One region of the Ureibacillus suwonensis genome, then DNA from elsewhere that is predicted to be linked to it. Evidence: riboswitches for the same ligand, from Rfam matches in the RefSeq annotation. Region 1 holds a riboswitch; each other region holds the start of a gene.
What was found. Region 1 has a riboswitch for S-adenosylmethionine ahead of ACFPOH_RS02645 (bifunctional homocysteine S-methyltransferase/methylenetetrahydrofolate reductase). Riboswitches for the same ligand answer to the same signal wherever they lie in the genome.
Positions count from the first base shown of each region.

Region 2: linked by a shared signal. The riboswitch ahead of metK (methionine adenosyltransferase) and the one ahead of ACFPOH_RS02645 (bifunctional homocysteine S-methyltransferase/methylenetetrahydrofolate reductase) in region 1 are both predicted to bind S-adenosylmethionine.
Region 3: linked by a shared signal. The riboswitch ahead of ACFPOH_RS08730 (methionine ABC transporter ATP-binding protein) and the one ahead of ACFPOH_RS02645 (bifunctional homocysteine S-methyltransferase/methylenetetrahydrofolate reductase) in region 1 are both predicted to bind S-adenosylmethionine.

Region 1 covers NZ_JBHSNQ010000033.1:18,727-31,571, forward strand. Annotated here, with positions in the region: gene metH (methionine synthase) at 1-1,710, opposite strand, end outside; gene ACFPOH_RS02645 (bifunctional homocysteine S-methyltransferase/methylenetetrahydrofolate reductase) at 1,703-3,550, opposite strand; SAM riboswitch class I at 3,652-3,755, opposite strand; gene hemG (protoporphyrinogen oxidase) at 3,835-5,226, opposite strand; gene ACFPOH_RS02655 (tetratricopeptide repeat protein) at 5,412-6,290, opposite strand; gene ACFPOH_RS02660 (LysR family transcriptional regulator) at 6,307-7,194, opposite strand; gene ACFPOH_RS02665 (alpha/beta hydrolase) at 7,416-8,162, shown strand; gene ACFPOH_RS02670 (endonuclease Q family protein) at 8,340-9,500, opposite strand; gene ACFPOH_RS02675 (tryptophanase) at 9,771-11,216, shown strand; gene ku (non-homologous end joining protein Ku) at 11,278-12,102, opposite strand; gene ACFPOH_RS02685 (DNA ligase D) at 12,199-12,845, shown strand, end outside.
Region 2 covers NZ_JBHSNQ010000150.1:312-6,485, forward strand. Annotated here, with positions in the region: gene ACFPOH_RS11585 (alanine/glycine:cation symporter family protein) at 1-1,319, opposite strand, end outside; gene ACFPOH_RS11590 (alpha/beta hydrolase) at 1,467-2,264, opposite strand; gene ACFPOH_RS11595 (gamma carbonic anhydrase) at 2,384-2,896, shown strand; gene metK (methionine adenosyltransferase) at 2,940-4,136, opposite strand; SAM riboswitch class I at 4,358-4,472, opposite strand; gene pckA (phosphoenolpyruvate carboxykinase (ATP)) at 4,713-6,174, shown strand, end outside.
Region 3 covers NZ_JBHSNQ010000075.1:3,581-16,425, reverse strand. Annotated here, with positions in the region: gene ACFPOH_RS08780 (SDR family oxidoreductase) at 1-496, opposite strand, end outside; gene ACFPOH_RS08775 (acyl-CoA dehydrogenase) at 578-1,786, opposite strand; gene sufB (Fe-S cluster assembly protein SufB) at 2,089-3,486, opposite strand; gene sufU (Fe-S cluster assembly sulfur transfer protein SufU) at 3,506-3,949, opposite strand; gene ACFPOH_RS08760 (cysteine desulfurase) at 3,936-5,162, opposite strand; gene sufD (Fe-S cluster assembly protein SufD) at 5,159-6,466, opposite strand; gene sufC (Fe-S cluster assembly ATPase SufC) at 6,485-7,270, opposite strand; gene ACFPOH_RS08745 (LysR family transcriptional regulator) at 7,779-8,681, shown strand; gene ACFPOH_RS08740 (MetQ/NlpA family ABC transporter substrate-binding protein) at 9,004-9,861, opposite strand; gene ACFPOH_RS08735 (methionine ABC transporter permease) at 9,921-10,589, opposite strand; gene ACFPOH_RS08730 (methionine ABC transporter ATP-binding protein) at 10,582-11,607, opposite strand; SAM riboswitch class I at 11,779-11,891, opposite strand; gene ACFPOH_RS08725 (thioredoxin family protein) at 11,943-12,245, opposite strand; gene ACFPOH_RS08720 (toprim domain-containing protein) at 12,258-12,599, opposite strand; gene gcvH (glycine cleavage system protein GcvH) at 12,721-12,845, opposite strand, start outside.

The DNA.
Region 1 (12,845 bases):
GGCATAATCCAGCCCCGCTTGCGTGCAGTGATATAAAAATACCGCATTCAACACTTCCCGTCCCACAGGTGGAAGACCAAAGGAAACGTTGCTGATGCCAAGCACCGTCAAAGCTCTCGGGAATTTTTGTTTAATGAGGCGAATTCCTTCAATCGTTTCCTCCGCGGCGCCAATGTATTGTTCATCCCCCGTACCTACTGGGAACACCAATGGGTCAAAAATGATATCTTCCGGTGCCAAGCCCCATTTTTCCGTCAAGATTTTGTACGAGCGTTCCGCAATGGCCAATTTTCTTTCGCGCGTAACGGCCATTCCTTCTTCGTCGATTGTTCCAACCACAACCGAAGCCCCGTATTTTTTTACAATCGGGAGCACTTTGTCGAAACGCTCTTCACCATCTTCCAGATTAATAGAATTGATGATGGCCTTTCCTTGGGAATATTTCAACGCCTCCTCGATGACGCGCTCATCCGTTGAGTCAATCACCAAAGGCACTTTCACTTTCTTCACAACTTCTTGCATAAACTTGCGCATATCCTCAAGCTCATCCCGGTCAGGATTTGCCAAACAAATATCGATGACATGCGCCCCGTTTTTCACTTGGGCACGGGCGATTTCCGCCGCTTCCTCGTATTTTCCTTCAATGATTAATTGCTTAAATTTGCGGGAACCGATGACGTTCGTTCTTTCACCAATAAACAACGGACGCATGGAATCATCATAAACAAGCGGTTCAATGCCGGATACGGCATGTCCGTGGGATTTTTCCTTCTTCGGACGCGGTTTGTAATCTTTGATCGCTTCACGAATGGCTTTAATGTGGGCAGGAGTCGTTCCGCAGCATCCTCCGACAATGTTTAGCCAGCCTTTTTCAGCAAATCCTTTCAATTTGGTCGATAACGATTCCGGTGTTTCGTGATAGTGCCCTTCTTCATCCGGCAATCCGGCGTTCGGATAACAGCTGATATAACTTGTGGACAATTCGGATAAGGAGCGGATATGGTCCGTCATAAACTCCGGTCCTGTCGCACAGTTCAGACCAATGGAAATTGGATGTATATGCTCAATGGAAATATAGAAAGCTTCAATGGACTGGCCGGCCAATGTTGTTCCCATCGGTTCAATTGTTGCGGAAACCATGACCGGAAGCTCTTTTCCCGTTTCTTCAAAAGCCCGCTTGATGCCAAGGGTTGCCGCTTTTACATTCAGCATATCCTGGCTTGTTTCAAGCAAAAGCAGGTCCGCTCCGCCGTCAATTAAGGCTTTGGCTTGAATATAAAAGTTTTCCGCTAGTTCATCGAATGTCACGCCGCCTGTGACAGACAATGTTTTCGTTGTCGGACCCATGGATCCTGCCACAAATCGAGGCCAATCACTGGTTAAATATTTTTCCGCTTCCACCTTTGCAAGTTCCACTGCCCTTTTATTGATTTCATAAGCTTTGTGCCCTAAGCCGTATTCGTTCAAAACAAGGGGCGTTCCCCCAAAAGTATCGGTCGAAATAATATCCGCCCCCGCCTCCAAGTAGGCACGGTGGATTTTTGAAATCACATCCGGTCTTGTCAAGACAAGATGTTCATTGCATCCTTCATATTGTTCGCCACCGAAATCTTCCGCTGACAAATTTTCCTGCTGGAGCATTGTACCCATTGCCCCGTCAATGATCAAAATTCGTTTCTGCAACTGTTCTTCGATTGGATGGTTAACCATTTGCTATAACTCCTTTGTTCTGCTCATCAAGTTGTTGGATATATTGCAATAGTTGTGATGTTATATCGTATCGCATAAACGGCGTGATCAAATAGATTCCGTTAAAGTATTTCGTTGCCGTATCTAACAACTCTTTCGCAATTTCAAGACCCACTCTTGTTTCTTCTTCTTTATTTCCGCTCACTTGTTTCATTCTTTCCAACACATCATCGGACAATTTGATTCCTGGCACTTCATGATGCAAGAACTCCGCATTTTTAAAGCTTGTGAGCGGCATGATTCCGATATAAATCGGTGTTTCCAAATGTTTCGTCGCTTCATATACTTCCACGATTTTTTCCTTGGAGTATACCGGCTGGGAAATGAAGTAATCCGCACCATGTTCGATTTTTTTCTCAAGGCGGCTTACCGCGCGATCAATCACCCTTACATTCGGATTGAAAGCGGCCGCTACAGAGAAGTTGGCTTTCTTTTTAAGGGCTTTTCCGGAGAAAGAAATCCCTTCGTTCAATTGTTTGATGAGGGAGATCAATTCCATGGATGAAACATCATAAACGCTTGTGGCGCCCGGAAAATCCCCCACTTTTGTCGGGTCTCCTGTAACGGCTAATACATCATGGAGACCAAGGGCGCTTAACCCCAACAAATGGGATTGCAACCCGATCAAATTCCGGTCCCGGCATGTAATATGGGGCATTGTGCGGATTCCGTATTGCAATTTTAAGATGGCCCCCATCGCCAAGTTGCTGACTCTTGGGGAAGCCAAGGAATTGTCGGCCATCATGATAAGGTCTGCCCCGGCCTCGTACAGCGCTTTGGCCCCTTCAATAAATTTGTCGATTTCAAGATGCTTTGGTGTATCCAACTCGACAATGACCGAACGTTCCCTTTTCGCTTTTTCATGAAGCGGCTCGAAACTCCGCGGTTCTGCTTCCTGAATGACAATTTCCCTTTGGGGTTTTGCCACTTTCTTTTCAACCGGCTGGAAATGGGCCAGTTTCTTTTTCATCGCTTCAATATGTTTTGGCGTCGTTCCGCAGCATCCTCCGATGAGCCTTACCCCTTCATTGCAAAGTTCCACTGCGGCACGGGCAAAATAATCCACTTCCGATTCATAAACGACGCGGCCATCCTCGATATCCAACAGGGATGCGTTCGGATAAGCCGATAAAAAGGCCCGTTCGGGAATTTCCACCTCTTCAAAGGCCTGTAATGTGTGATAAGGGCCAAGACGGCAGTTCACTCCTACGACATCTGCCCCCAATTGTTCAAGCCGCTTCAACGCATCATTCAATTTCATGCCGTTCAATAACACGCCAGGTTCCTGCATGGAAACTTGGGCGATGATAGGCATATCCGTCATTAGCCTTAGCATTTTCAACGTTTCCGTAAGTTCTTCAAAATCATAGTAAGTTTCAAGCAATAAACCATCCAACTGTCCGTCAATCAACACTTCCGCCTGTTCACGGACAGCTTCCAGAATTTCCTCCAATGTGTGGTCAACTTTCCGGACGCCGCGAATTCCGCCGATGGAACCCAAAACAAAGACGTTGTGGCCTTCTGCTGCACGCTTGGCTACAGCAATCGCCCCTTGGTTAATTTCCGCCACTTTGGACTCCAATCCATAACGGGCAAGCTTGATTCCATTGGCTCCATAAGTATTCGTTTGAATCACATCAGCGCCGGCCTGTATGTATTCGCTATGAATTTTTTCGATAATGTCCGGTCTTTCAATATTCATTTCTTCATGGCAGTATTCAAGTCCGTACGAATATAAAAGGGTTCCCATCGCCCCATCCGCAACCAACACTCTATTTCTTAAAGCTTCCAGTAGCCCCATCCAAATTCCCTCACTTTTCTTTACTTCTTAAATATTCAGTTAATTCATCTAAAAGAAAAAGCCTTCTTGCGAAAGAAGGCTTGTCATTTCCTTTTGAAGTCACCTTATCTTTCGGCCATTGCCGCTGGATTTAGCACCTTACTAATTTCATTAGTGGTTGCTGAAGCTTCACAGGGCCAGTTCCCTCCACTTCTCTCGATAAGTAATATTCAATTTTGAAATACCGATATAATAGCTTACATCATAAACGGTATTCTTCATTTTGTCAAGTTAACTAATCGGAATTAATGCGAAATGATATCGAAAATTTTCTCTGCCGTTTCTTTACCATTATCGATACATGCGCCGATTCCTACGCCGAAATAAGAACATCCTGCAATGAACAGATTTGGATAGAGCTGATCCAATTTTGCCAACACTTGATCCAATGCTTCGTGATGGGCCAAATCATAAGTCGGCATCGCTTCAATCCATTTCGTAATATTCACAATGCTAGGTTGCGCTTCTATATTCAAGCTGAGTTTAATATCGTTCAATGCCACTTTTGTCAGCTCTTCATCAGTCATGTTAATCAATTCTTGATAACGTGGATTGCTTTCCTTATAGAAGACGCGCACCAACAGGTTCCCTTCTTTGGACGTATGTTTCCATTTGCGGCTTGTCCAAGTGGATGCATTACATGCCAAATCGCTGTTATGGGAAACGATAAATCCGGTGCCATCCTGCGGCAATACGGAATCCGGCAGATCAAAGCCCAAATACATTGTGATGGCGGATGCATCTTTGAATTGGTTGAAATAAGGTTCCAATTCTTCATTATTCAAAAGATGTTTAATCACTTTGTTAGGCAATGCCAAAACAACAACATCCGATTCCATTTTATCGCCACTAGCCAAAGTGATTTCATAACGATCATTTTTCTTCTCGACTTGAACCGTTTCCGTGCCTTTATAAATTTCTACATCATCCAACAGTTCTTCCAATCGGTCGATCAATTGGCTTAAACCGTTTTTAAAAGACAAGAATTTTTTATTTGCTTCCCGTTCAAATTTTTCCCGATTCGCTTGCAATCCTTTCATCAGGCTGCCATATTCATTTTTATAATCGACCAAATACGGAATGGTGGAAGCGATGGACAATTTATAAATATCTCCGGAATAAACGCCGGCAAGTACTGGGGCAATCTGCTTTTCAACGATTTCTTTTCCCAAAAAGTATTCCAAAAATTCTCCGATTGAATTTTCCTTTGTAAATTTCGTATTCGGAATTTCTTCATCTTTTAAAAAGCGTTGTTTTCCTTCTTCTGAAATCAATGTGCTCGCATTCAATGATTCCACCGTCATCGGAATACCGAAAACAGACTCCTTAGGAATTGCATGTAATTCATTGTTCGTATGGATATAGGAAATCCCCGTTTCGTTATAAACAACTTCCGATTCAAAATCGAGTTCTTTTATCAGTTCTTGGACACTTGGATAACGGGCTACAATGGAATCCGCCCCCGTTTCCATGACGAATCCGTTTTCCCGCGCTGTGTGCATTTTGCCGCCAAGGTAAGGATTTTTTTCCAAAAGCACCAAACGGGCAGGAACATTTTTTTCTTTCAATTGTTTTTGCAAATAGTACATCGTGCAAAGTCCTGTAATTCCTCCACCAATCACTGTTACCGTTTTCATTCAATACAACTCCTATACATTCAATTTGACTATTTTAAGTATAATCGCTTTTTTTAGCTATTTTTGTGTCGGCTTTAGCAAATTTTATTGAATAATAGTCGAAAAATTTCATAATTCAATAGACTTCCACTCGAATTGTCCAAGGGAATGTGCATTCCAAGAAGTGGATGGAGGAAATTGCGGAATTATTGAACATATTCGTTTTCCATTTGTTGTCTTGCCAATTCCCGCCAACGGGAGGCAGCCTTCTTATCAACCTCGACATCGATTCCATTTTCATAAATATGGGCGATATTCAACTTTGCCTGATAATCGCCGAGCAATGAAGCCCGCTTATAATAGTAAAGCGCTTTCTTTCCATTCCTTTCCACCCCAATGCCGTTCTCATATAAATATCCCAAATTATAAATGGAATCGATATGATGGGATTCAGCCGCTTTCTCAAACCATTCAACGGCTTTTGAAATGTTTTTCTCCACACCCAATAGCCCGTCCAAATAGATGGAACCCATACGGTACTGGGCATCCTCATAACCGCCTTGAGCGGACTTCAAATAATAGTGAAAGGCCTTATCTTCATCTTTATTGATTCCGATTCCTTGTTCATACATGATTCCCAGCGTAAACATCGCTTCCACCACATCCTGTTTTGCAGCCTCTTTGAACCATTTCAATGCTTCCTTGTAATTTACAGGGACCCCTTCTCCGTTCAAATACATATCGGCCAAGTTATTTTGGGCATCCGGATGTCCCTTTTTTGCCGTCTTTTTATATAATTGAAAAGCCATCTTCACATCTTCTTCCACCCCAAGCCCTTCATAATAACAGTTTGCAAGCTGATAAAGGGCTTCACTATTCCCGGCTTTGCCGGCTTTTTGCAGCCAATATACCACGAGGGAATATTCTTCCATAATTTTATAAAGATAGGCCAATTCAATCATAGCTTCCACATTTTTTTCATGGGCAAGGCGATAAATATCTCTCGCTTGGATCAATTGCTCGACTGTCAGTAAATGCTGGAACCGCAGCAATAACTCTTCAAATTTATCTTGCTTATCTACCACGCCATCTACACCTTTTCTATTTTCCTTTGAAATATTCCACCAAATAATTTCGAAATTGATTCGTTGACGGAGAAATATATCTCCCTGCAACCCATGATACCCCAATTTTACGTTCACAAATTGGTTCTTTTACGGAAATTTTTTTGACATTATATTCCGATAATCCTTTAATGGATGGAATGATGGAAACACCATGGCCTGCGCTGACAAATCCCGCTACCGTATGCGGATCTTCCCCTTCAAATGTAATGTTTGTTTTGGAAATCCCTACATCCTTCAATAGTTTATCCACCATGTGACGCAGTGCATTTCCTTTTTTGATCGAAACAAAAGGTTCGTCTTTAATCTCCTTCAACTCGATAAAATCTTTTTTTGCCAAAGGATGATTTATGGGGACAATCACAAACAATTCTTCTTTCCACAATTCAATCCATTCTATTTCAACCACTTTTGACTCAATACGCTGGGATAAACATAAATCAATATCCCCTTTTTCCAAAAGTTCCAATAAATTCAACGAAGATGCCTGCGTCAAGTTAAACTTAATATTTGGATATTTATCATGGACATGGGCCATCAACTCGGGCACAATTTCCATTCCCAACGTATGAATAAATCCAAATGACACTTCACCGTAACCCGGCATGACAAGACCGCTGATTTCCTGTTTGGCCCTGCTGTATTCATCCAAAATCTTATTGACGCTTTCCAAAAACAGCTTCCCATAGCGGTTCAATATGATGGAACGCCCTTGACGATCGAAAAGGGGCACGCCAATCTCCTGCTCAATATTTGAAATGGATTTGCTCAGGGCGGGTTGGGAAATGTTTAACATTTCAGCAGCATGGGTCATATGTTCCGTTTCAGCCACTACTTTAAAGTACTCTAATTGTTGTATTTCCATAGCGAATTCCCTTCTTAAAAAATGATAACCGAATCGAATCAATTTGATAGAAATAATAAATTGTATTTATGTAAGTCTATATCTATAATAAAGTTAAACGTTGAGTTTGAATACCAAAAATCTTAAAAAAACACAAGTATTTTTCTTAAATTTTCAAACAATTTTCAAATTCTTTTTAAATTTTCTGTCACATTACGGTTAAAAAGGAGTAGTTCTTCAGAATGAAAATCATTTCGCCAAAACCATTTACGATTGAGGCGGGAAAACGTGCTGTCTTATTATTGCATGGCTTTACAGGCAACACAAATGATGTGAAACGTTTAGGCCGCTATTTAGCAGAACGCAACTATACGGTTCACGCTCCTTTGTATAAAGGCCATGGCGGTGATCCTTTAGCCCTCATTCAAACCGATCCGATTGAATGGTGGAACAGTGCAGTTGAGGGTTATGATGAGCTTCGAAGACGTGGCTATACAGAAATTGCCGTTGCTGGTGTTTCTCTCGGAGGCATTTTCTCATTGCGCCTTGGCGAAGAACGTCCAATCAAAGCGATTGTAACAATGTCCGCACCAGCATTGGATAAAAGTGTTGATAGCTTGCAACAACGCATCATTAGCTATACAATTAATTACAAAAAGCTGACTGGAACATATAATGAAGAAGAAGATAAACCAGAAGTTATTGCAAAAAGATATCAAATGCCGAAGCTTGAATATTTGCAAGGCATTATTAATGATACAAGCGCAAAATTGAATAAAATTGATAAACCTGTTCACATCTTGCGCGGCTTACATGATGATGAGTACTATTGCAAAAGCGCGGATTATATTTACAATTCCGTCAATTCGCGCATTAAATCGGTAAAAAGCTTCATCAATTCAGGTCACATTTTAACGGTTGACAAAGAACGTGAACTTGTATTTGAAGAAGTATACCGGTTCTTTGAAAGTTTGGATTGGGAAGAATAAAATTCGATTCTTCTTGCCATAATAATAATGTATCCCCTAGCAAATTCCCCAATTTGCTATGATATAAATATGTCCTTGAGACATACATCCCTTTAGCAAGCTACGAAAATGATCCCCGTCAAATTTCGTAGCTTGTTTTTTTGTGCAATGTTTCAGGATAAACTAAAGTGCCCGTTTTCATTCAACGACTTTCCCGTACACTCCGCCTCCACCCCTTTCAATATTCAATTCCCCTTTCCTTGCCAAATCGATCATTTTGGCGATTTTTCCAGGCACCACTTGACCGAGTTCTTCCAATGACACTTCATGCAGAATGGCCATTTCCGTTCCAAACGCATCAATCAGCCGTTGAATCGTCCTTTTTCCAACACCCGGTATAAAATCGAGCGGCACTTGATGGATATACGGGGGCCTTTGACGGGTAGGCCGTTCAAGATCCGTCAATTCCCGAATTCTTACCGAAACCCCTTTTACGAAATGATGGCTTCCGCATTTCGGACAACTTTCCCCTTCTTCCACCCGTTCACCACATTCCTGGCAAGCAGTGGAATAGTATTTTCCGAGTAGCGGGTTTAAGCCATAGTTGGCTACAATTTTTCTTTCTCCCTTTTCCTTGAGGGCCAATACGAGTTCTTGAAAATTCGGCTTTACCATCTGCACTTTTTGATATTCCCGCGCCAGTTTCCCGAGGGAATGGGCATCGGAATTGGTGACGAACGTGTATTTTTCCAATTCACTAATACCTTGCACCATGTATGTATCGGAACTTAATCCGAGCTCAACCGCATCAATCTTCTCAGGATCGAACACTTCCGTCAAACTTTTTTCGACCCCTTTTCCATATAAGCTTTTGAAAGGGGTAAAAACGTGGGCAGGTATGAAAAGCCCTCCCATTTCTTTGACTTTTCCCTGCAATTCCCTACCGCTGCAATAAATCCGCTGGGAACTTAAATGGATATTTTTGACGAACATTCGCATCCACCCGGAAAATTCTTTCATCCATTCGAGGGTTGGAAAAAAAGCAAGCACGTGGATGGGTCCTTTACAATGTTCATCGTAGATTTCAATTTCGGAACCCGGAATAAGGGTCGTCTTTTCAAATCTTAAACCGCCTTCCGGAAGAGGTTCCATCCTTCCATCATTCATCATTTCTTCCATTTCCTTTATGACTTCCGGTGAGTGGCAATCGATAATGCCGATCATATCAAGACCTTTTTGACTGGAAGCGGTTTTTAAAATATTTTTTAGCGTCAAATCTTTGCTTCCCGTTATTTTTACCGCACGTCCGCCCTCCGTTCTCCCGATATGTATATGTAAATCGACATAATAATTTTTCAAGATCATCCCGTCCTTTCTTTTATTTTATCATGTCTTTTCCGGTTGCTTTCTATGTAGTGGATCGAAACTTCATTTTCGCTATAACTTTTATTAATCAATTTTCTATTTAATATAAAGTTTTTAATCTAAAGTAACCATTTCTTCTAATGATATTAATAGCATCTTAATTTTTTTCAGAAATTATGTATGATTAAAATAGCAATGTTTCATCGAGTTGAAGCGTTGAAGCGTTAAAGTAATAAAGGGATAAAGAGGCAGGGGGAAGATCAAATGACTGTTAAGTTTTATTCAGGGGAAAAGATACCTTTGGAAATGCATAAAGTCCGCATCATTCAAAAACTTAATTTGCTGCCGGTGGAAGAACGTTTAAAGGCGATGAAAGAAGCCGGGTTTAATACGTTTCTTCTGCAAAATAAAGACGTATTTTTGGATATGTTGACAGACAGCGGTGTCAACGCCATGAGTGACCGCCAGCAAGCTGCCATGTTAGAAGCGGATGACAGCTATGCGGGAAGCGCTTCTTTCACAAGACTGGAAAAAACCATTCAAGAGATCTTCGGAAAAAAATATTTCCTTCCGGCTCACCAAGGCCGTGCTTGTGAAAATATTTTAAGCACTACATATGTAAGACCAGGCACATATGTTCCAATGAACTATCACTTTACAACAACCCATGCCCATATAACAAAAAACGGCGGAAAAGTTGTTGAAATCTTTACGGATGAAGCATTGAAATTAAACAGCGATCATCCTTTCAAAGGAAACATCGATATCGAAAAACTTATCGGCCTCATCCGGGAGGTCGGGGCTGAAAATGTCCCATTTGTCCGCATGGAAGCCGGTACAAACTTGATCGGTGGACAACCATTCTCTTTGGCCAATTTGCGGGAAGTGCGCAAAGTTTGTGATGAATACGGAATCAAATTGGTGCTTGATGCAAGCTTGCTGCAAGACAACTTGTACTTCATCAAACAGAGAGAAGATGAATGCAAGAATATGACAATCCGTGAAATCACACGGCAAATTTCCGACTTGTGCGATATTATCTACTTCTCTGCACGTAAACTCGGATTCGCCCGCGGTGGAGGCATCATTACAGATAGTGAAGAAGATATGCGTGCAATGCGTGAGTATGTGACACTATATGAAGGATTCTTAACATATGGCGGAATGAGTGTCCGTGAAATCGAAGCCATTGCCATCGGTTTGGAAGAAACAATGGACGAAGAAATGATCAACCAGGGACCGCTCTTCATCGAATACATGACGAATGAATTGCTTAAAAAGGGTGTGCCGGTTGTTACACCTCCTGGAGGTCTCGGCTGCCATATCAATGCAATGGAATTCCTGCCACATGTACCGCAACATGAGTATCCTGCGGGAGCATTGGCGGCTGCCATTTACATCGCAAGCGGAGTGCGGGGCATGGAACGGGGAACGATGTCGGAAGCCCGGGATGAAAACGGCGTAGAACAACTTGCCAATATGGAATTGGTTCGCCTTGCCGTTCCTCGACGAGTTTTCACATTGTCCCAAATTCAATATGTAGTCGACCGGGTTAGTTGGCTATATGAAAACCGGGACATCATCGAGGGCTTAAAATATGTGGACGAGCCAAAAGTATTAAGATTCTTCGTTGGAAAATTGGATGCGTTATCCGATTGGCCGGAACGCCTTGTCGAAAAATTCAGAGCGGATTTCGGCGACAGTTTATAATCCAAAAGATTAAGGACATTTCAAAGGCATCTCCTTTGGAATGTCCTTTTTTAATAAAGCGCTACGCTTCCTTCTTCTCTTTTGCCTTTTTCTTTTTGGCTGCAGGTTTCTTTTTCACTTTGTCCAATGATGCTTCGAGAGCGCTCATTAAATCTGTCATATCCGGCGGGATGGCCGGATTTTTCTCTGCGGCAGTCACCGTTTCTCCCGCTTTCTTCTTCTCGATCAATTCAAGAAGAGCTGTGCGGTATTCATCATGATATTTCTCCGGTTCGAATTTCACCGTCAATTGATCGATCAACATCAATGCCGTTTCCAATTCTTTTTCCACCACTTTTTCCGCACCGGGAATGTTTGGTACATCACTGGACTTTCTCACTTCATCCGGAAAATAAATGGTTTCCATCAACAAGGTATCTTCATATACTCTCACAACCGCCAACTGCTCTTTTGAACGGATCGTAATTTTCGCCACGCCTATTTTTCCTGATTCTTTCAAGGCTTGCCGGAGCAATGCGTAGGCTTTCATTCCTCCTGTATCCGGCGATAAAAAGTAGCTTCTTTGAAAATAAATCGGGTCAATCTCTTCCAGCTTCACAAATTCCAGAATCTCAACCGCTTTTTCTTCATTTTCTTTTCTTAATGCTTCCAAATCTTCCTCGTCCAGCACGACGAATTTATTCTTTGCATATTCAAAAGCTTTGACAATCTCCTCATTTTTTACTTCCCGGTCGCAAACGGGACACACCTTTTTATAATTGATCGGCGTATGGCATTCTTTATGGAGTTGCCTCAATTTCACATCTTTATCTTCTGTGGCCGCATGCAGCTTTACTGGTATGTTCACTAAACCGAAACTGATGCTGCCTTTCCACATCGTGTGCATAACGTCACCTACTTTTTTCTTATTATGCTTTATTGAAAAAGAACTATGTATATCCTTTGCGTGCCGTTGAACAATAATGAAAAAAGAGGTTATGCCATGAAACCGATGTTGTTGACATCCGCTGACGAATGGCCAACAGGAGATCAATGGATATATGAGGCAAAATATGATGGATATCGGGCGATTTTGCAATGGGAAGAAGAAGTTCCCGCAATCATCAGCAGAAATCATCGGGATTTGTCGCCCCTCTTTCCGGAACTGATCGATTTTTGCAAACATTCTTATCCAAAGGTGAAACCTTTTCTTCCGCTGACATTGGATGGTGAAATCGTCTACTTGGAAAACAATTTTCGAAGCAATTTCTCCGTCGTCCAATCCCGCGGAAAAACAAAATCCATTCAAAAAATCCGACAGGCAAGCAAACAATTCCCTTGCCAATACATCGCCTTTGATTTGTTGATGGCAAAGGGGGAAGATCTGCAAAGGCTTCCTCTCGTCGAACGGAAAAAACAATTATCCCAATTGTTTGGAAAAGCCGGAATTCCAGGAAAAACCACATTTTATCATCGCGGGCAAATCCAATGTATTGAAAGCTATGAACAAGGCGATGCACTTTGGAAAAAAATCAAAAAACATAACGGTGAAGGGATGGTCGCCAAGCGAAAAAACAGCCTTTGGACAAGCGGAAAAAGAACAACGGACTGGCTGAAAATAAAAAATTGGCGCTATGTATCGGTTATCGT
Region 2 (6,174 bases), on a different contig from region 1:
ATGATAATTCCGATTACGTTCGTCCATACCATCAAACCAAGACCGATGTCCCCCAAGAGCCATGCCAAATCGGATGTTCTTACGGCGCCATAGAATGCGGATGCAAGAAGGACAAATTTTAAAATCCAAGTAACAACCCCTTCTGTCCGTCCGGAGAATAGATAGGCGACGTTTGTTTCCGCAATATAGTAATATGCCATTAATGTTGTAAAGGCAAAGAAGAACAAAGCAAAAGCGACAAATGCAGAACCGAAGTTATTTAATCCCGGAAACGCTCCGGTTACTGCAAGCTGAGTAAATTCAGTATAAGAATGGCCAGGCACATGTTCCACAATCAATTCCCCATCAGCGCTATTCACATTCGTGTTATATGTGCCCATGAATAATATCATTAATGCCGTCGCGGAACATACAAGCAATGTATCAATATAAATGGATGCCGCCTGAACCAAACCTTGTTTGACCGGATGGGATACTTCCGCTGCAGCCGCCGCGTGAGGTCCTGTACCTTGACCGGCTTCATTGGAATAAACCGCACGTTTTACCCCCCAAGCGATGGCGGCACCAATCATTCCACCGAATGTGGCATCCACATTGAAAGCGCTGCGGAAAATCAACCCGAACACTGCAGGCACTTCGGAAATATTCATAATAATTACGATGAACGCTACTAAAATATAGGCAAGCGCCATAAACGGAACGATGATTTGAGCGGCGTTGGCAATCCGTTTAACCCCACCGATAATTATGAAACCCAATAAAACAATCGTAATTAAACCGGTAATCCATGGAGAGATGTCAAAGGCATTATCCATTGCGCTGACAATGGCATTGGATTGAACCCCAGGCATCAAAATGGCCATCGCCAAAATGGCGGCAATCGCAAACACGACTCCGAACCAGCGCTGTCCTGTTCCTTTTTCCATGTAATACGCCGGCCCACCGCGATAGATTCCCAATTTTTTTGTTTTATATATTTGAGCGAGTGTCGATTCCACATAAGCGGTTGATGCACCGATAAAGGCCGTGACCCACATCCAAAATACCGCACCAGGTCCACCAAAGGCAATGGCACTGGCAGTACCGATAATGTTACCTGTGCCTACACGTCCCGATAAAGCCACCGTCAATGCCTGGAATGATGAAATTCCGGCATCGGATTTTTGCCCTTTAAACATCAGGACAAACATTTCTTTAATTTTTCGGATCTGAACAAATCTGGTCAAAATGGAAAACACAAGTCCTACGATCAAAATCCCATAAATCATGATAGGACCCCAAAGGATATCATAAATCCAGTTCAAAGCATTTTCTACCATACCCACACCCCTTTGAAATTAAATTGAATAATTTTTACTATTTTCTGAAAGAATATTTTAATATTACAAAAATTAATAATATCAATCAATATTTCTGATATCATTTTTTGAAAATAATTTTCATCAAAATATTACAAATCAAATAGATTAAACGATGTAACCGATGGATCGAAGTACATTATTGATAAAATCCCGAACATATAAAAATACTTCTTCCCGTTCAAGGTCATGGAAAATATTATGGTAACTATATGGCCAATCCTTGTATTGAAATTCCCTGGTTTTTTGCAACAACAACCATTTTCTGGCCGCTTCCGAGTCCGCCACTTTATCCTGATTCGGCGTAATCAGCAAAATCGGCAACGTCAATGTTCTTTCCTGCTGAGTGGCCAAATTTTTCATTAATTGCTGAATATCCCGGTACCATCGTACAGTCACATTGGAATGATAGGGCACATCATCCTCCATTTCTAAAATCCCCTCCGGATTTCGGGTCAACAGGCGTTTATTTAATTCCAATGATATTTTTTTATTTGGTGCCAAATTCATGCTTGCCAAAGCACTAGCCAGTAAATTTGAATGTTTCTGCAATTGGAACCATGGGGCGGTCAGAATAAGCCCTGCGCACTCCAATTTCGTTTTCCGCAAAAATTGGATTGCCAGTGTCCCCCCCAACCCATGTCCAATGACAAATACCGGCAGTTGATATTGAAGGGCACTTTGCATCAATTGTTTAATGAAAAGCAAATATTCATCAATCAATTCATCATGTACTCTTGTATATCTCGAGCCTTCTTCATGGCCGGGCAAATCCCCCATTACCACATGAAAGCCTTCCGTTCTCAATTTTTCAATCAACCATGCGTACCAGCGATGGTGTTCAAAAGCGCTATGTACAATTACAACCACCGCTTTCGCTTGTACATCCGTTTCCCACTTCCACATAGCGGTCCTCCTATTTCTCTAAAACTTTCATCAACAAGATGTTCGTTCTATTTTCAAAAATTTTCTTATTTGTTAGGATAATATACATAAATAATACATTAGAAATGGGGAGCATTGCGATGATTTATCCTTATCACGACAAAGAACCAAAAATCCATCCTTCCGCATATATTGCAGAGCATGTGACAATTACCGGCGATGTAACCATTGACGAAGATACGACCATTTGGTTTGGTACGGTCATCCGCGGGGATGTGGCGCCAACGATCATCGGCAAACGTTGCAGCATACAGGATTTAAGCTGCTTGCATCAAAGTCCGAACAACCCTCTCATTATTGAGGATGAGGTCATCGTCGGCCATCAGGTGACTCTACATAGCTGCATTATCCGCAAACGCGCATTAATCGGCATGGGGGCAATCGTTTTGGACGGTGCGGAAATCGGCGAGGGGGCGCTTATTGCAGCTGGAAGTTTAGTGCCTCCAGGGAAAAAAATCCCGCCCAATTCCGTTGCGATGGGGAATCCCGCAAAAGTCGTGCGGGAAGTGACCGAAGCGGAACGGAAAGATATGGATCGCATCATTAACGAATACGTTCAAAAAGGGAAATATTATCAATCATTAAAGAAATAAATGAAAAATGCAGGCATATTGTTTGCCTGCATTTCATATTATATTATATTCCCGCTTTTTGGCGTAATTTTTCCGCCACGTCCGTTCTTTCCCAAGGCAAATCGATGTCTGTGCGTCCAAAATGGCCGTATGCAGCCGTTTGTTTGTAAATCGGTCTGCGCAGATCAAGCATTTTGATGATGCCTGCAGGACGCAAATCGAACAATTCATTTACCCATTCAACCAATTGGTTTTCAGCCACTTTTCCCGTTCCGAATGTATCGATGGAAATGGATACAGGACGGGCGACACCGATTGCATAAGCCAACTGAACTTCCACACGGTCAGCGAGACCGGATGCAACGATGTTTTTCGCTACATAACGAGCCGCATAGGCAGCGGAACGATCCACTTTTGTCGGATCCTTGCCGGAGAATGCTCCCCCACCGTGACGGGCGTATCCTCCATACGTATCGACAATGATTTTGCGGCCAGTGAGCCCTGCATCCCCTTTAGGTCCACCAATTACGAATCGGCCAGTCGGGTTGATGAAATACTTTGTATCCCCATCCAACAACTCTGCAGGAATGATGGTTTTGACCACTTTTTCCATTATATCTTCTTTGATTTGTTCTTGAGTGACGCCCTCATCATGCTGAGTTGAAATAACAATCGTATCGATTCGGCGAGGAATGTTGTTTTCATCATATTCTACCGTCACTTGCGTTTTCCCGTCCGGACGCAAATAAGGGATTTCTTTCGACTTGCGGACTTCCGTCAATCTTCTGGAAAGTTGATGCGCCAAGCTGATCGGAAGAGGCATCAATTCAGGCGTTTCATTGCAAGCAAATCCAAAAATCAACCCTTGGTCGCCAGCACCGATCGCTTCAATCTCCTCATCCGTCATGTATCCTTCCCGGGCTTCCAATGCTCGGTCCACACCTTCCGCAATGTCCGGTGATTGTTCGCCAATTGCAGTGAGCACCGCCAAGTTTTCCGCATCAAATCCAAATTTTCCTCGCGTATATCCAATTTCCGCAACCGTATTACGAACAATGCTTTGAATATCTACATATGTTGTTGTTGTAATTTCTCCTGTAACAAGGACCAATCCCGTTGTTACAATCGTTTCGCAAGCAACTCTTGCATTTGGATCTTCTGCGAGTATCGCATCCAAAATGGCATCGGAGATTTGGTCACAAATTTTATCCGGATGCCCTTCCGTTACACTTTCTGATGTAAACAGCCGACGTTTTGACATTCATTTTCCTCCTAAATTGTTGAGACGAAGCTCTTTATGATACGGTACTCATTATCCATGATCCTTTCCGACTTCCGCCCGTAAGGAACATTACGAGGATAATGAAAGGTATAAAACTCGCTAATCTATTTTAGCTTGAATATATGCCGGATTGATTTGAATAAAAAAAGTTCCTATCCACATTTCTGCATGAGGAAAGGAACTGAAATCTCTACCTTTCACTCTTATCGTTCAAGGGAATCCCTTGCATCAGGTTAGCACCACGCATTATTATATAGATAATGCAGGTTGCCGGGTTTCATAGGGCCTTAACCCTCCACCAGCTCTGGATAAGAGTATCCGTTCATGCAACATGTTACGTAATCTATACTGCATTGTCAAATGTTTTTTCTTATTTGTCTACTGTCTTTTCATAATTCCATTTTCTTCAAGGAGGTTGGAAGAGAAGTCAAAAAATTTCACAAATAAATTTTAAGGATTAGTATAGATTATTCCACCCAATGTGTTATACTATTTTTTGTATTATATAACAAAGAATAATTTCCCTAAAAATAAAAAAAGGATGGTATTTAATCGATGAATTCAGTAGAAGTTGCAAATGAGCTGAAGGAATTATTAAAAGGTAAAAATATAAACACCCAATTATCGGTGCCGCAATTGGTTGAAAAAGCGGTTATTCGCGGGGAAGCGAGACTCACAACTGATGGCGCCATTGTTGCCGAAACTGGAAAATATACCGGACGTTCTCCAAAAGATAAATTTATCGTCGAAGAAGAAAGCATCAAAGGTAAAATCGACTGGGGAAGCGTAAACCAACCAATTTCTTCTGAAGTGTTTGATAACTTGTATATCAAAGTTTTAAATTACTTGAAAGACAAAGATGAGCTATTCGTATTCAAAGGCTTTGCCGGAGCGGATAAAGATTCGCAATTGGCAATTCAAGTCGTAAATGAATACGCTTGGCACAATCTTTTCTGCCATCAATTATTCATCCGTCCAACTCAAGAAGAATTGGTTTCACATGATGCTGACTTCACAATTGTTTCAGCACCTGGTTTCAAAGCGGATCCAGCTGTGGATGGAACAAATTCTGAAGCATTCATCATCGTTTCTTTCGAAAAGAAAATCATTCTGATTGGCGGCACAGAATATGCCGGCGAGATGAAAAAATCCATCTTCAGTATTATGAACTATTTATTGCCTGAAAAAGGAATTCTTTCAATGCACTGCTCAGCCAACGTTGGTGAAGCCGGCGATGTAGCATTATTCTTCGGTTTATCCGGTACAGGTAAAACAACGCTTTCCGCAGACAGCAACCGGAAATTGATTGGTGATGATGAACATGGTTGGTCTGACAATGGCGTATTCAATATCGAAGGCGGTTGCTACGCAAAAACAATCAATCTATCTGCTGAAAAAGAACCGGAAATTTATAATGCCATTCGCTTTGGTACTGTATTGGAAAACGTTGTAATCGATCCGGCTACACGCGTGCCTGATTACGATGATAATACTTTAACTGAAAATACAAGAGCGGCATATCCAATCCATTACATCGAAAATATCGTGACACCATCAATTGCCGGTCATCCAAAAACGATCATTTTCTTGACTGCGGATGCTTTTGGGGTGCTTCCTCCAATCAGCAAATTGACTAAAGAACAAGCAATGTACCACTTCTTAAGCGGATTCACTTCCAAATTGGCTGGTACAGAACGCGGTGTCACTTCACCAGAACCAGTTTTCTCAACATGCTTCGGTGCTCCTTTCTTGCCGCTTCCTGCGACAAGATATGCTGAAATGTTGGGTGAAAAAATCGATAAGCACGATGTTCAAGTATTCTTGGTGAACACAGGTTGGACTGGCGGCGAATACGGTGTTGGAAGCCGCATGAAACTTTCTTATACACGCGCGATGGTACGTGCTGCGATTGATGGAAAACTAAATGATGTAGAAACGAAACAAGATGCGATCTTTGGATTGCACATTCCAACACAAATCGAAGGAGTTCCTAGCGAAGTGCTGGATCCTCGTGAAG
Region 3 (12,845 bases), on a different contig from region 1:
CATTATAAGCAACTGTATCCATCAGCTTCGGATCTGTTCCAATAAACCCTGCAATGGAAGAAATGTTAATAATTTTTCCCGCTCTTTGTTTAATCATTTCCCTGCCTACCGCCTGGCTCATTAAAAAGGTTCCGGTAACATTTACATTCATCACTTTTTGCCATGCTTCCAAAGGCATATCAACGGCTGGCGCTCCCCATGTTGCTCCGCTATTGTTGACTAAAATATCAATCTTCCCAAAATGATTGAGCGTTTGCTCCACCACGTTCTGTACATCTTCTGGATTCGTTACGTCACATTGTAATGCCAACGTTTTCACACCAAGCTGCTCTAATTCATTGGCAACTTCTTGGCAAGCTTCCACTTTTCGCGAACATAAAACGACATTGGCACCCGCTTCAGCAAGGCCTGTTGCAATTTGTTCTCCAAGTCCTCGTCCTCCGCCAGTGACTATGGCTGTTTTTCCAGTGAGATCAAAAAGCTCTTTAACATGCATACTTTCCCTTCTTTCTTTATTTTCTTTTGAAAAAATAAAACGCTTACATAAAACGATGTTCGATTCTGGAATTCTATTTCATTATTGATATTTTTTTAGTTCCAGTTTTGCAATTTGTCTTTTGTGCACTTCATCTGGCCCATCAGCGATTCTTAACGTGCGAGAATTTGCCCACATCGCAGCGAGCGGAAAATCATCAGAAACCCCTGCTGCCCCTAATGCTTGAATCGCCCGGTCGATGACATTCAATGCAATATTCGGCGCAACCACTTTAATCATGGCAATTTCCGTCTTTGCTTCTTTGTTTCCAACTGTATCCATCATATAGGCAGCTTTTAAAGTCAACAGTCTTGCTTGTTCAATTTCAATTCTTGATGTGGCAATCCAATCGCGAACGACTCCTTGTTCTGCCAATGTTCTTCCAAAAGCCACACGATTTAATACCCGCTTGCACATGATTTCAAGGGCGCGTTCAGCAGCACCAATCAGTCTCATGCAATGATGAATTCTTCCTGGCCCTAGCCTTCCTTGGGCGATGGCAAATCCTTTCCCTTCTCCCCAGATGATGTTCTCTGCTGGCACCCGAACATTTTCAAAGGTAATTTCCCCGTGGCCATGTGGAGCATGGTCATATCCAAACACCGGAAGCATTCGTTCAATTTTGACACCTGGTGTATCAAAGGGAACAAGAATCATGGATTGCTGCTCATAACGGTTGGCATTCGGGTTTGTTTTTCCCATCACTATGGCAATTTTGCATCGAGGATCCCCCGCGCCCGAAGACCACCATTTTCTTCCGTTAATTACATATTCATCTCCATCGCGCACAATACTCGCTTCAATATTCGTCGCATCCGATGAAGCCACATCCGGTTCTGTCATTGCAAAACATGAGCGTATTTCTCCATTGAGCAATGGAATAAGCCACTCTTTCTTTTGTTGTTCAGAACCATATCTCACTAGCACTTCCATATTTCCTGTATCCGGCGCATTGCAGTTAAACACTTCCGGCGCTATTAGCGAACGGCCCATAATTTCACATAAAGGAGCATATTCTAAATTGGTTAGTCCTGCTCCATATTCGCTGTCTGGCAAAAACAGATTCCAAAGCCCTTGCTCTTTTGCCTTTTCCTTTAATTCTTCGATAATGGGCGGCACGGCACTCCACCTGTTTTCTTGTTGGATTAGCTGTTCTTCATATACTTTTTCGTTTGGATAAATGTACTCTTCCATAAAATGGTTTAATTTTTTGATTAATTCCTCCACTTTTGGAGAAAAGGAAAAATCCATTTTAATCAACTCCTTTCATACTGACCGGTTGGTATGTTACGTTTAATTTTAGTATACAAGTTTTTTAGAATTAATCAATCTGTTTTCTGAAAATTTTTACAGTTATTTTAGTATAGCATTTTGATTGAATTTGGGACAATTCAGTCATTCTCAGTGAAATATTAGCCAACTGAAAATCCTCAGCTATATTGCCTGTGGATATTCACCATGCTCATGAACATATTTGTGTTTATGTATATTAAAAAAATCGAGTGCAGCAAAATGCACTCGATTTTTACAGGTAAAGCGTACGTTTAATAGGTTTATCCAATAGAACCTTCCATTTCAAATTTAATTAAACGGTTCATTTCTACCGCGTATTCCATTGGTAGTTCGCGAGTGAATGGTTCAATGAAGCCCATAACGATCATTTCTGTCGCTTCCTGTTCAGAAATGCCGCGGCTCATCAAGTAGAATAATTGTTCTTCGGATACTTTGGATACTTTCGCTTCGTGCTCAAGGGACACATTATCATTCAATATTTCGTTGTATGGAATTGTATCGGAAGTCGATTCATTATCCAAAATCAATGTGTCACACTCGATATTCGCACGGGCGCCGCTTGCTTTCGGACCGAAGCGGACAATACCGCGGTATGTTACTTTACCGCCTTGTTTTGAAATGGATTTGGACACGATTGTGGATGACGTATTCGGTGCCAAGTGGATCATTTTTGCACCGGCGTCTTGGTGCTGACCTTTACCCGCCAATGCGATGGATAACGTCATACCGCGGGCTCCTTCACCTTTCAAAATACATGCAGGATATTTCATTGTGAGTTTGGAACCGATGTTGCCGTCAATCCATTCCATTGTACCGTTCGCTTCCACAACCGTACGTTTTGTCACCAGGTTGTACACGTTGTTGGACCAGTTTTGGATTGTCGTATAACGGCAGTAAGCATCTTTCTTCACGATGATTTCAACCACCGCAGAGTGAAGGGAGCTTGTAGTGTAAACAGGTGCTGTACATCCTTCCACATAATGTACGGAAGCCCCTTCGTCCACAATGATTAACGTACGTTCGAATTGCCCCATATTTTCAGAGTTGATCCGGAAGTATGCTTGAAGCGGAGTTTCCACTTTCACGCCAGGTGGAACGTAGATGAATGAACCACCGGACCAAACAGCTGTATTCAAAGCGGCAAATTTGTTGTCGGAAGCCGGCACCACTGTTCCCCAATACTTTTTGAACAGCTCTTCGTTTTCTTTCAAAGCGGAGTCTGTATCTTTGAAGATGATTCCTTTTTCTTCAAGTTCTTTTTTCATGTTGTGGTAAACCACTTCTGATTCGTATTGGGCGGAAACGCCGGCCAAATATTTTTGTTCCGCTTCCGGAATACCTAAACGGTCGAACGTTCTTTTGATTTCTTCAGGCACTTCATCCCAGGAACGTTGAGTCGCTTCCGTCGGTTTTACATAGTAAGTGATTTCATCGAAGTTTAATTCGGATAAGTCGCCACCCCATTGCGGCATTGGTTTTGAATAGAATATATCAAGGGCTTTTAAACGGGCCTCGAGCATCCATTCAGGTTCATTTTTCATTGTTGAAATTTCACGGACGATTTCTTCGGTTAATCCACGTTTTGAACGGAATACAGAAACGTCCTTGTCACGGAAACCGTATTTGTAATCGCCAATATCAGGCACATTTTTTGCCATGTTCTCTCCTCCGTTCAAATTATTTTAACTCTTGGCTTACTCCTTTTTCCATCGCTTTCCAGGCAAGAGTCGCACATTTAATGCGGGCAGGGAATTTGGATACACCTTGAAGTGCAGCAATATCCCCCATTTCTTCCAACGTCTCTTCATCAATTTCCTGGCCTAGCATCATTTTTGAAAAAATCTCTGCCAGTTTGAGTGCTTCTTCCACTTTTTTTCCTTTGATGATTTCCGTCATCATGGAAGCGGATGACATGGAAATGGAACAACCCTCGCCATCAAATTTGGCATCTTCCACAATACCGTCGTTGATTTTTAATGTTAAATGGATACGGTCACCGCAAGTTGGGTTATTCATATCAACGGTTACGTTATTTTCATCCAAGTGGCCTTTATTTCGCGGTTTTTTATAATGCTCCATGATGACCGCACGATATAGTTGATCTAAATTATTCAAAGACATTGTTAAAATACTCCTTCGCTGCGAGCAATCCTTCAACGAGCGCATCGATATCTTCTTTGTTGTTATAGAGATAGAAGCTTGCCCGTGCCGTTGCAGAAACTTTCAACCATTTCATCAACGGTTGTGCACAGTGATGTCCTGCACGGATGGCAATTCCTCTCATATCGAGAACCGTTGCAAGATCGTGAGGATGCACGCCATCTAAATTGAATGTAATCAGACCGCAACGTTTATTCGGATCTTTCGGACCATAAATTTGGATCCCTTCAATTTTCTCCATTTCAGATAAAGCATATGCTACCAATTCATGTTCATGTTGTCGAATCCGTTCCATTCCAATATTCGTCAAATAATCGATTGCAGCCCCTAAACCAATGGCGCCGGCGATGTTTGGCGTACCGCCTTCGAACTTCCAAGGAAGCTCTTTCCATGTGGAATCATATAAATCAACGAAATCAATCATTTCGCCGCCAAATTCAATCGGCTCCGTTTTTTCCAAAAGTTCTTGTTTGCCGTAAAGGACACCGATTCCTGTAGGACCGCACATTTTATGACCGGAAAAGGCCAAAAAGTCGCAATCGATATCTTGTACGTCAATCGGCATATGCGGCGCTGCCTGGGCTGCATCCACCACCATGATCGCACCATTTTCATGGGCAATGGCAGCAACTTCTTTTACCGGGTTGATGGTACCCAATACGTTGGAAGCCATTGTCATTGCCACAATTTTCGTTTTCGGTGTGATCGTTTTTCTCACTGTATCCAATGAAATCGTTCCGTCTTCTTCCAAATCGATATATTTTAATACCGCCTTTTTTTCTTTTGCGAGTTGCTGCCATGGAATCAAGTTTGAATGGTGTTCCATATAAGTGATGACGATTTCATCGCCTTCCTCTACATTTTGTCTTCCATAAGCACTCGCAACTGTATTCAAGGAAGTCGTTGTGCCTCTTGTGTAAATGATTTCTTTTGTTGATCTGGCATTGATGAATTTGCGGATTTTTTCCCGGGCCCCTTCATACGCATCCGTTGCACGATTTCCAAGCGTGTGAACTCCGCGGTGCACATTGGCATTGTCAAAATCATAATATTTGCGAACGACGTCCAAAACTTGCACAGGCTTTTGAGATGTTGCGGCGCTGTCAAGGTAAACGAGCGGATGCCCGTTTACTTCTTGATTCAATATAGGAAAATCTTTTCGAAATTCATTCATTTACGAACTTTCCCTTCAATAACTTTCGTTAACTGATTTTTTACTCCTTCAATTGGCAATGAGTTTACAACCGGCGCAAGGAAACCATGGATGATCAAGCGCTCCGCTTCTTCTTTCGAAATGCCACGGCTCATCATGTAATAAAGCTGGGTCGGATCCACCCGTCCCACAGAAGCTGCATGTCCAGCCATAACATCATTTTCATCGATTAATAAAATCGGGTTGGCATCCCCGCGGGCTTTGCTTGAAAGCATTAATACGCGGGATTCTTGCTGAGCGTTGGATTTGGATGCACCATGTTCAATTTTACCGATGCCGTTAAAGATGCTTTGAGCCGCATCTTTCATTACACCGTGAGTCAAAATAAAGCCTTCCGAGTTTTTGCCCCAGTGGCGAACTTCCGTTGTAAAGTTTTGCTTTTGGCTTCCTGTTCCCACCACTACTGTTTTTGTATCCGCATGGGAGCCGTCGCCAACAAGGTGGGTAATGTTCTCGGAAATTGTATCCGAGTTGTTCATTAAGCCCAATGCCCAATCGATTTTTGCATCACGGTTTAAATGGGCACGGCGGTTTACATAAGTTGTAAATCCATCGGCAAGGACATCGACTGCACCGAAAGTAACTTGTGCATTATCCAATGCGATGACTTCTTCGATCAAGTTGGCTTGGCCTTTTGCCTTTTCTACTGTCGATAAGTAGTTTTCCACGTATGTGACGGACGAATTTTTATCCGCTACGATCAACACATGATTAAATAATGAAGCTTCTTCATCATCGTTCAGGAATACCACTTGAATCGGTTTTTCGATGACAACATTTTGCGGAACGTATAAGAACACTCCACCATTCACCAAAGCCGCATGATAAGCGGATAATTTATGTTCATCCAATTTGACAGCTGTCGTCATAAAATATTTTTGAACCAAATCCCCATGTTCGCGCACAGCTGTCAGGAAATCTGTGAATATAACGCCTTGGGATTTAAGTTCATCTGAAAGTTTTAAAATGACCGGCGTGTTGTTTCGTTGAACATAGAGATTTTCTTGCTGTTCAACATCGATTAATTCCTTTACTTCTTCCGGCAATTCTTCAATGGCAAAAAGTTCACTTTTCACCGTATGTTTTGGGAAATTGATGAAATCCCACTTTTCAATATTTGTTTTATCTGGTTTCGGCATTGGTAAATCAACAGCTTTTTCAAGGGCAGCCGCACGTAAATCAGTAAACCATTTCGGTTCGTTGTTTGATTCAGAGAACGAGCGGACTTCGCTAGCTGATAACGCCAATTTTGTTTCAACCGTCATCTTTCATCGTCCTCCTAATTAAGCTTCTTTTTCAGTTACTGCGTCTGTATCTTCAATTCCCAACTCTTTTTTGACCCATTCATAACCTTCCGCTTCCAATTTCTTAGCCAGCTCAGGTCCGCCGGATTTCACGATTTTGCCTTGCATCATAACATGAACATAATCTGGAGTGATGTAGTTCAATAAGCGCTGATAGTGGGTGATCACCAAGCAGCCAAAATCTTCGCCACGCATTTCGTTAACGCCTTTGGAAACGACTTTCAAAGCGTCGATATCAAGACCGGAGTCGATTTCGTCCAAAATGGCGAATTTAGGTTTCAGCATCATCATTTGAAGAATTTCGTTACGTTTCTTTTCCCCACCGGAGAAACCTTCGTTCAAATAACGTTGAGCCATTTCAGGATCCATTTCCAGGAATTCCATTGTTTTATCCAATTCACGGATAAATTTCATGATTGAAATTTCATTGCCTTCCCCGCGGCGGGCATTAATGGCTGAACGGATGAAGTCGGCATTGGTAACACCTGAAATTTCGGATGGATACTGCATGGCAAGGAAAAGCCCCGCTTTAGCCCGCTCGTCCACTTCCATTTCCAATACATTTTGTCCATCTATTTCAATTGTTCCTTGAGTAACCTCATATTTAGGATGACCCATGATCGCTGAAGCCAATGTGGATTTTCCTGTACCGTTTGGCCCCATGATTGCATGTACTTCATTTGTATTGATTGTCAGGTTTACACCTTTTAAAATTTCTTTTCCTTCGATTGATACATGAAGATCTTTAATTGTTAAAGTTGACATCTATATACCTCCATTTTTGTTATGGTTGGCAGTACCATTACTAATTTATTATCATTCTAATCTTAACCTAAATCAAGGGGGCATGCAAAAGTTTTAAACTTTTATTCCCATAAATCAGCAAAAACCTCACCAATATTAGTGTTTACAATTCCCAATTCAGTTTTTTCAGTGATCGTTTTTGTAAAAAGTAGGCATGTTCATTTTCAATAAACCCCGACTAATTGAGAACAATTATTAATGAGTGAATATTAAGAAAATATTCCAATATACTTTCTTCTTGCATATCCTTTCAATGGCAGGAATAGGAATCATTTTTTTAATAATTGTTATTTAATAAATTTATAAAGTAGGAAGAAAAAATTCAAATAAGCGCTTCCGGCCCCTTTCATTTTAAAGGTTCATCATTACTTTCCATCGTTTACATTTATATAATTTTCTTTTAATATAAAAAATACATATATATCATATATAGACTCATCTGTTTTTTAGATGATTAGGAGGGAGTACTCTGGAATTACGTCAATTGCGCTATTTTGTTGAAGTGGCAGAGCGGGAACATATTTCAGACGCTGCTGAACACCTTCATGTAGCTCAATCTGCTGTGAGCAGACAAATAGCAAATTTAGAAGAAGAGCTTGGCACACCACTTTTTGAACGGGTCGGGCGGAATGTGAAATTGACACCGATCGGCAAAATCTTTTTGGAGCATGCCATTACCGCACTCAATGCCATCGATTATGCGGTCAAGCAAGTGGAGGAATATTTGGATCCTGAAAGGGGCTCCATTAAAATCGGGTTCCCTACCAGTTTAGCAAGTTACGTTCTTCCGACAGTCATTTCCGCCTTTAAAAAAGACTATCCTGATGTCAATTTCCACTTGCGTCAGGGTTCTTACCGATACTTGATCGAAGCGGTGAAAAATCGGGAGTTGAATCTTGCCTTTCTTGGCCCGGTACCCCGAAAAGATGAAAGCATCAATTCAATGATTTTGTTCAACGAAAATATTTGCGCCCTGCTTCCCGCCAATCATCGGCTGGCGAAACGGGATAAAATCCATTTGGATGAACTGCGGAATGACAATTTTGTTCTTTTCCCGGAAGGATACATTCTACATAAAGTCGTGGTCGATGCATGCAAATCGGCTGGTTTTCTTCCTAAAGTCACTTCGGAAGGGGAAGATATGGATGCTTTGAAAGGGATGGTGGCAGCAGGCATTGGCGTCACATTGCTTCCTGAAAGCTCCTTCTATGATTCAACCCCGCGTTTAACGATCAAAATGAAAATTGATAACCCAAACATCACACGCAACGTAGGAATCATTTATCCGGCGAACCGGGAATTGGCTCCTTCTGAACAAGTATTTATCAAATTCGTCAATTCATTCTTCTCCAGATTGAATCAATTCCAATAGCCTTTTAAATTAGAAAAAGAGGCTGGGATAAAAGATAAAAAACACCATTTTTTCCCGGGAGAAAATGGTGTTTTTTTGATAATTGAAGAAAATTGATTTCCGTTCCGGGGACGCTTTCCGCGGGCCCGGCTCGAGCCTCCTCGGAGCTCAATCCTTCGCTCCTGCGGGGTCTCGAGAGGGCTCGTCGCAGGAAAGCTTTTGCTTTGCGACTAAGCGTGCGCGACAGAAACTCGCCCCGTCACTCCAATCAATTTTTTACAAAAAATCTTTTTGCAGCTCGTTCACTTTATTAGTTATGTCCCAGCCTCTTTTTACCGCTAAATTATTCGCTTACTGGTACTACTGAGCCGCCCCATTCTTCAAGAATGAAGTCTTGGATTTCTTTGGAGCGCAATACTTCTACCAATTTTTTGATTTCTTCGCGGTTTTCATCGCCAGAACGTACAGCAATTACGTTTACATAAGGTGATTCTGAACCTTCAATGGCGATGGAATCTTTTACAGGGTTGATGCCTGCGTCAATCGCAAAGTTGGAGTTGATGACAACTGCGTCTCCTTCTTCGTTTTCATAATATGTAACCATCATTTCAGGAGCGTCAGTTGCTTCAATTTTCAAGTTTTTCGGATTTTCTACAATATCATCCAATGTGGCTTTTGTTTTATCAATGCCGTCTTTTAATTTGATTAAACCTTGCGCTTCAAGCAATGATAAAATGCGGCCATGGTCAGGAATTGAGTTTGAAATCAGGATTGTCGCACCATCAGGCAGTTCATCCAAAGATTTATATTTTTTGGAGTAGATGCCGATCGGTTCGATGTGGATACCGCCAGCATTGACTAGATCATAACCTTCTTCGGCCACTTTTTGTTCAAGATACGGAATGTGTTGGAAGTAGTTTGCATCAAGGTCGCCATTGTTCAAATCTTCGTTTGGCAATACATAGTCTTGATATTCTTCAATTTCCAGTTCAATTCCTTCTTTTTCCAAAATAGGTTTGGCTTTTTTCAAAATCTCCGCATGCGGTGTATGGGAAGCACCCACTTTTAATGTTACTTTTTCTTTTGTTTCGTCGTCTTTTGTTCCTTCATCAGACGAAGAATTTGCATCGTCTTTCGTACCGCATGCTGCTAGTGCGAGTACAAGAACGGATAAAAGCAAAAATGATAATAATTTCTTCATGCCTCTTTCTCCTTCTCCTTCAATTTTTTTATGTGAACGGCTTTCGCCAAATCACCCAACTAACGCTTGTCCGTTTTGGCAGTAATAGTATCGCCAATCCATTGTATGATGAATACAATGACCAAAATAAAAATCGTTGACATTAACGTGACATCTTCCCGGCTTCTTTGGAAACCTTCCAAAAATGCCAAGTTACCCAGACCGCCAGCACCGATGATTCCCGCCATTGCCGTATAGCCGACAAGGGCAACAGCCGTTACCGTAATGCCGGAAATGAGGGCAGGTTTGGATTCCGGAATCAACACTTTCCAAATAATCTGAAATGTATTGGCGCCCATTGATCTTGCCGCTTCAATGACCCCTTTATCCACTTCTCTGAATGCGATTAAAACGAGACGGGCATAGAATGGCGCAGAACCGATAATCAGCGCCGGCAAAGCGGCATTTACTCCACGGATTGTTCCAAGTAAAAACTTCGTAAATGGAATCAACAAAATGATCAATATGATAAACGGAATCGAACGGAAGATGTTGACAAGGGATCCCGTCAAGAAATGAACCACTTTGTTCGCCCACAATTGATGGGGACTAGTTAAAAAAAGCAAAATACCGATCAATAATCCAAGAACGAAGGTGACCGCCGTTGAGACAACCGTCATGTAGACCGTGTCATAAGTAGCTTGCCACATGAGGTCCCACTTTACATTTGGAAATAAAGTTTCAATCATTGGAAATCACCTCCGTTTTAATGTTCATCGTCTGCAATTTTTCCAACGCCTTTTCCACTTTTTCCTTATCTCCGTCAAGTTGGACGATCAATGTTCCATAAGGGCCATTGGCAGTTTCGGATATATTGCCGTAAAGGATATTAACATCAATTTGGAATTCTTTGATCAAGTAAGAAATAACCGGTTGATCGGATGTATTTCCTACAAAAATCAATTTCACCAATTTCCCTGTTGGGTAATTTTTCAAAATATGCTCAATCGCTTCTTTGGATTCTCTTGAATCGGACACTTGCATCACAAAGTTTTTCGTAATATCCGCTTGAGGATTTCGGAACACCTCAAGTACGTCCCCTTGTTCAACTATGCGCCCGGCTTGCATTACCGCCACCCGATGGCAAATTTTGCGGATGACATGCATTTCATGGGTAATCAACACAATCGTTAATCCGAGGCGCTGATTAATATCTTGCAACAGACTCAAAATCGAATCGGTTGTTTCCGGGTCCAATGCGCTCGTCGCTTCATCGCAGAGCAGCACTTCCGGATTGTTTGCCAACGCTCTCGCAATCCCCACACGCTGCTTTTGTCCCCCGGAAAGCTGGGAAGGATAAGCATCCGCTCTTCCGCCCAGCCCCACAAGTTCGATCAATTCTTGAACTTTCTTGTCCCGTTGCGCCTTTGGAACACCGGCGATTTCCAGAGGGAATGCGATATTTTCCGCAACCGTTCTCGACCACAATAGATTGAAATGTTGGAAAATCATACTGATTTTTTGGCGCGCTTTGCGCAACTCTTTTCCTTTTATCGATGATATCTCAAGACCATTCACAGTGACTGAACCGCTTGTTGGTTTTTCAAGTCCATTCAAAAGGCGGATCAATGTACTTTTTCCGGCACCGCTATATCCGATGATTCCGAAAATTTCACCTTTTTGAACGGATAAACTGACATGATCAACTGCGGTTAATTCTCCATCTTTCGTTTTAAATATTTTTGTGACATCTTTTACTTCAATCATATGAGTACTCCTTTGACAAACCGCAATAAAGTTTTAATACTGCATCTGTGAATTTTACAGTTTTTATTCTATTACTTTAGCAATGTAAAAAGAGGAAATTTCAATAAAAAAACCTCCTACTTTGATAAGTAGAAGGGAAGTTGAACAACCCAGAAGAATTTGTAAAACTTCCTCTTATCTTTCAAAGTAATAAATACTTTGCGTGATTTGGCACCTTATCATATCAAAAATATGATGGTTGCCGGGTTTCATAGGGCACTTCCCTCCACCACTCTTAATAAGAGTTTTCTATTTAATTATGGAACCAATGTACCATGTAATCTATCATATGTCAACTATAATCTCAACTTTTCATATAAGTTTTGTACGGATTCAAAGGCATAAACTTTTTCATGCTCTTTTCCATTCTTCGTAATCAAAAGACAAGGCACGCTTTCGATTTGCTGTTCAAAAGCGAAATCCTCCAGAAAATTGATATTCGCTTTGCCAATGGGAATCTGTGGCAGCAACACTTCGACGACTTCCAACATTTTTGATGCCACTTTGCATGTTCCGCAAAAGGGTGTGTATAAATATAAAGCCGTTACTTCATGATTTTTTGCTTTCTCTTTCCAAGTTTCAATTGTCCATTCTTCCATTTCGATCATTTCCTATACTAAATATTCTTTGTGTACTGAAAATTTCGCTTCCTTCAGTAATTGTGCCAATACTTTTCTTGGGGCATTCGCCACTTCCATATAAGTCTTCGGAACGTTGAGATGGGTAGCCTCAGAATAGATCCGCTTCATCAATTTTCTTAATTTATCGCCCGATTGATCCGCATCAAAAAATGTATATAGTTCGCATTCCTCATAAGGCTCAAGGAGTTCCAGCAACGCATCTTCGCTGATGGTTCCATTTGTACAGACGATTTTCACCTCTTCCGCAAATATGGGGGCCAATTTCATCATATCCGAACGACCTTCAACAATAATACATTTTTCATAATGCATGTTGATCACCCCAAGTACTATAATAAAAACCGAAGAAACAAAAATAAAATAAAAAGGTTGTTTATTTATTATATTTTGTTTTAAAAAAAACGCCAGTTCTTTCACTGGCGTTTTTCACATACTATTCCGAAATGATTTCTTCGTATTGTTCCGCAGTCAATAATTGATCGATTTGGGAAGCATCTGAAGGTTCAACGACAATCATCCAAGCTTTTTCATATGGTGATTCATTCACAAGTTCCGGGC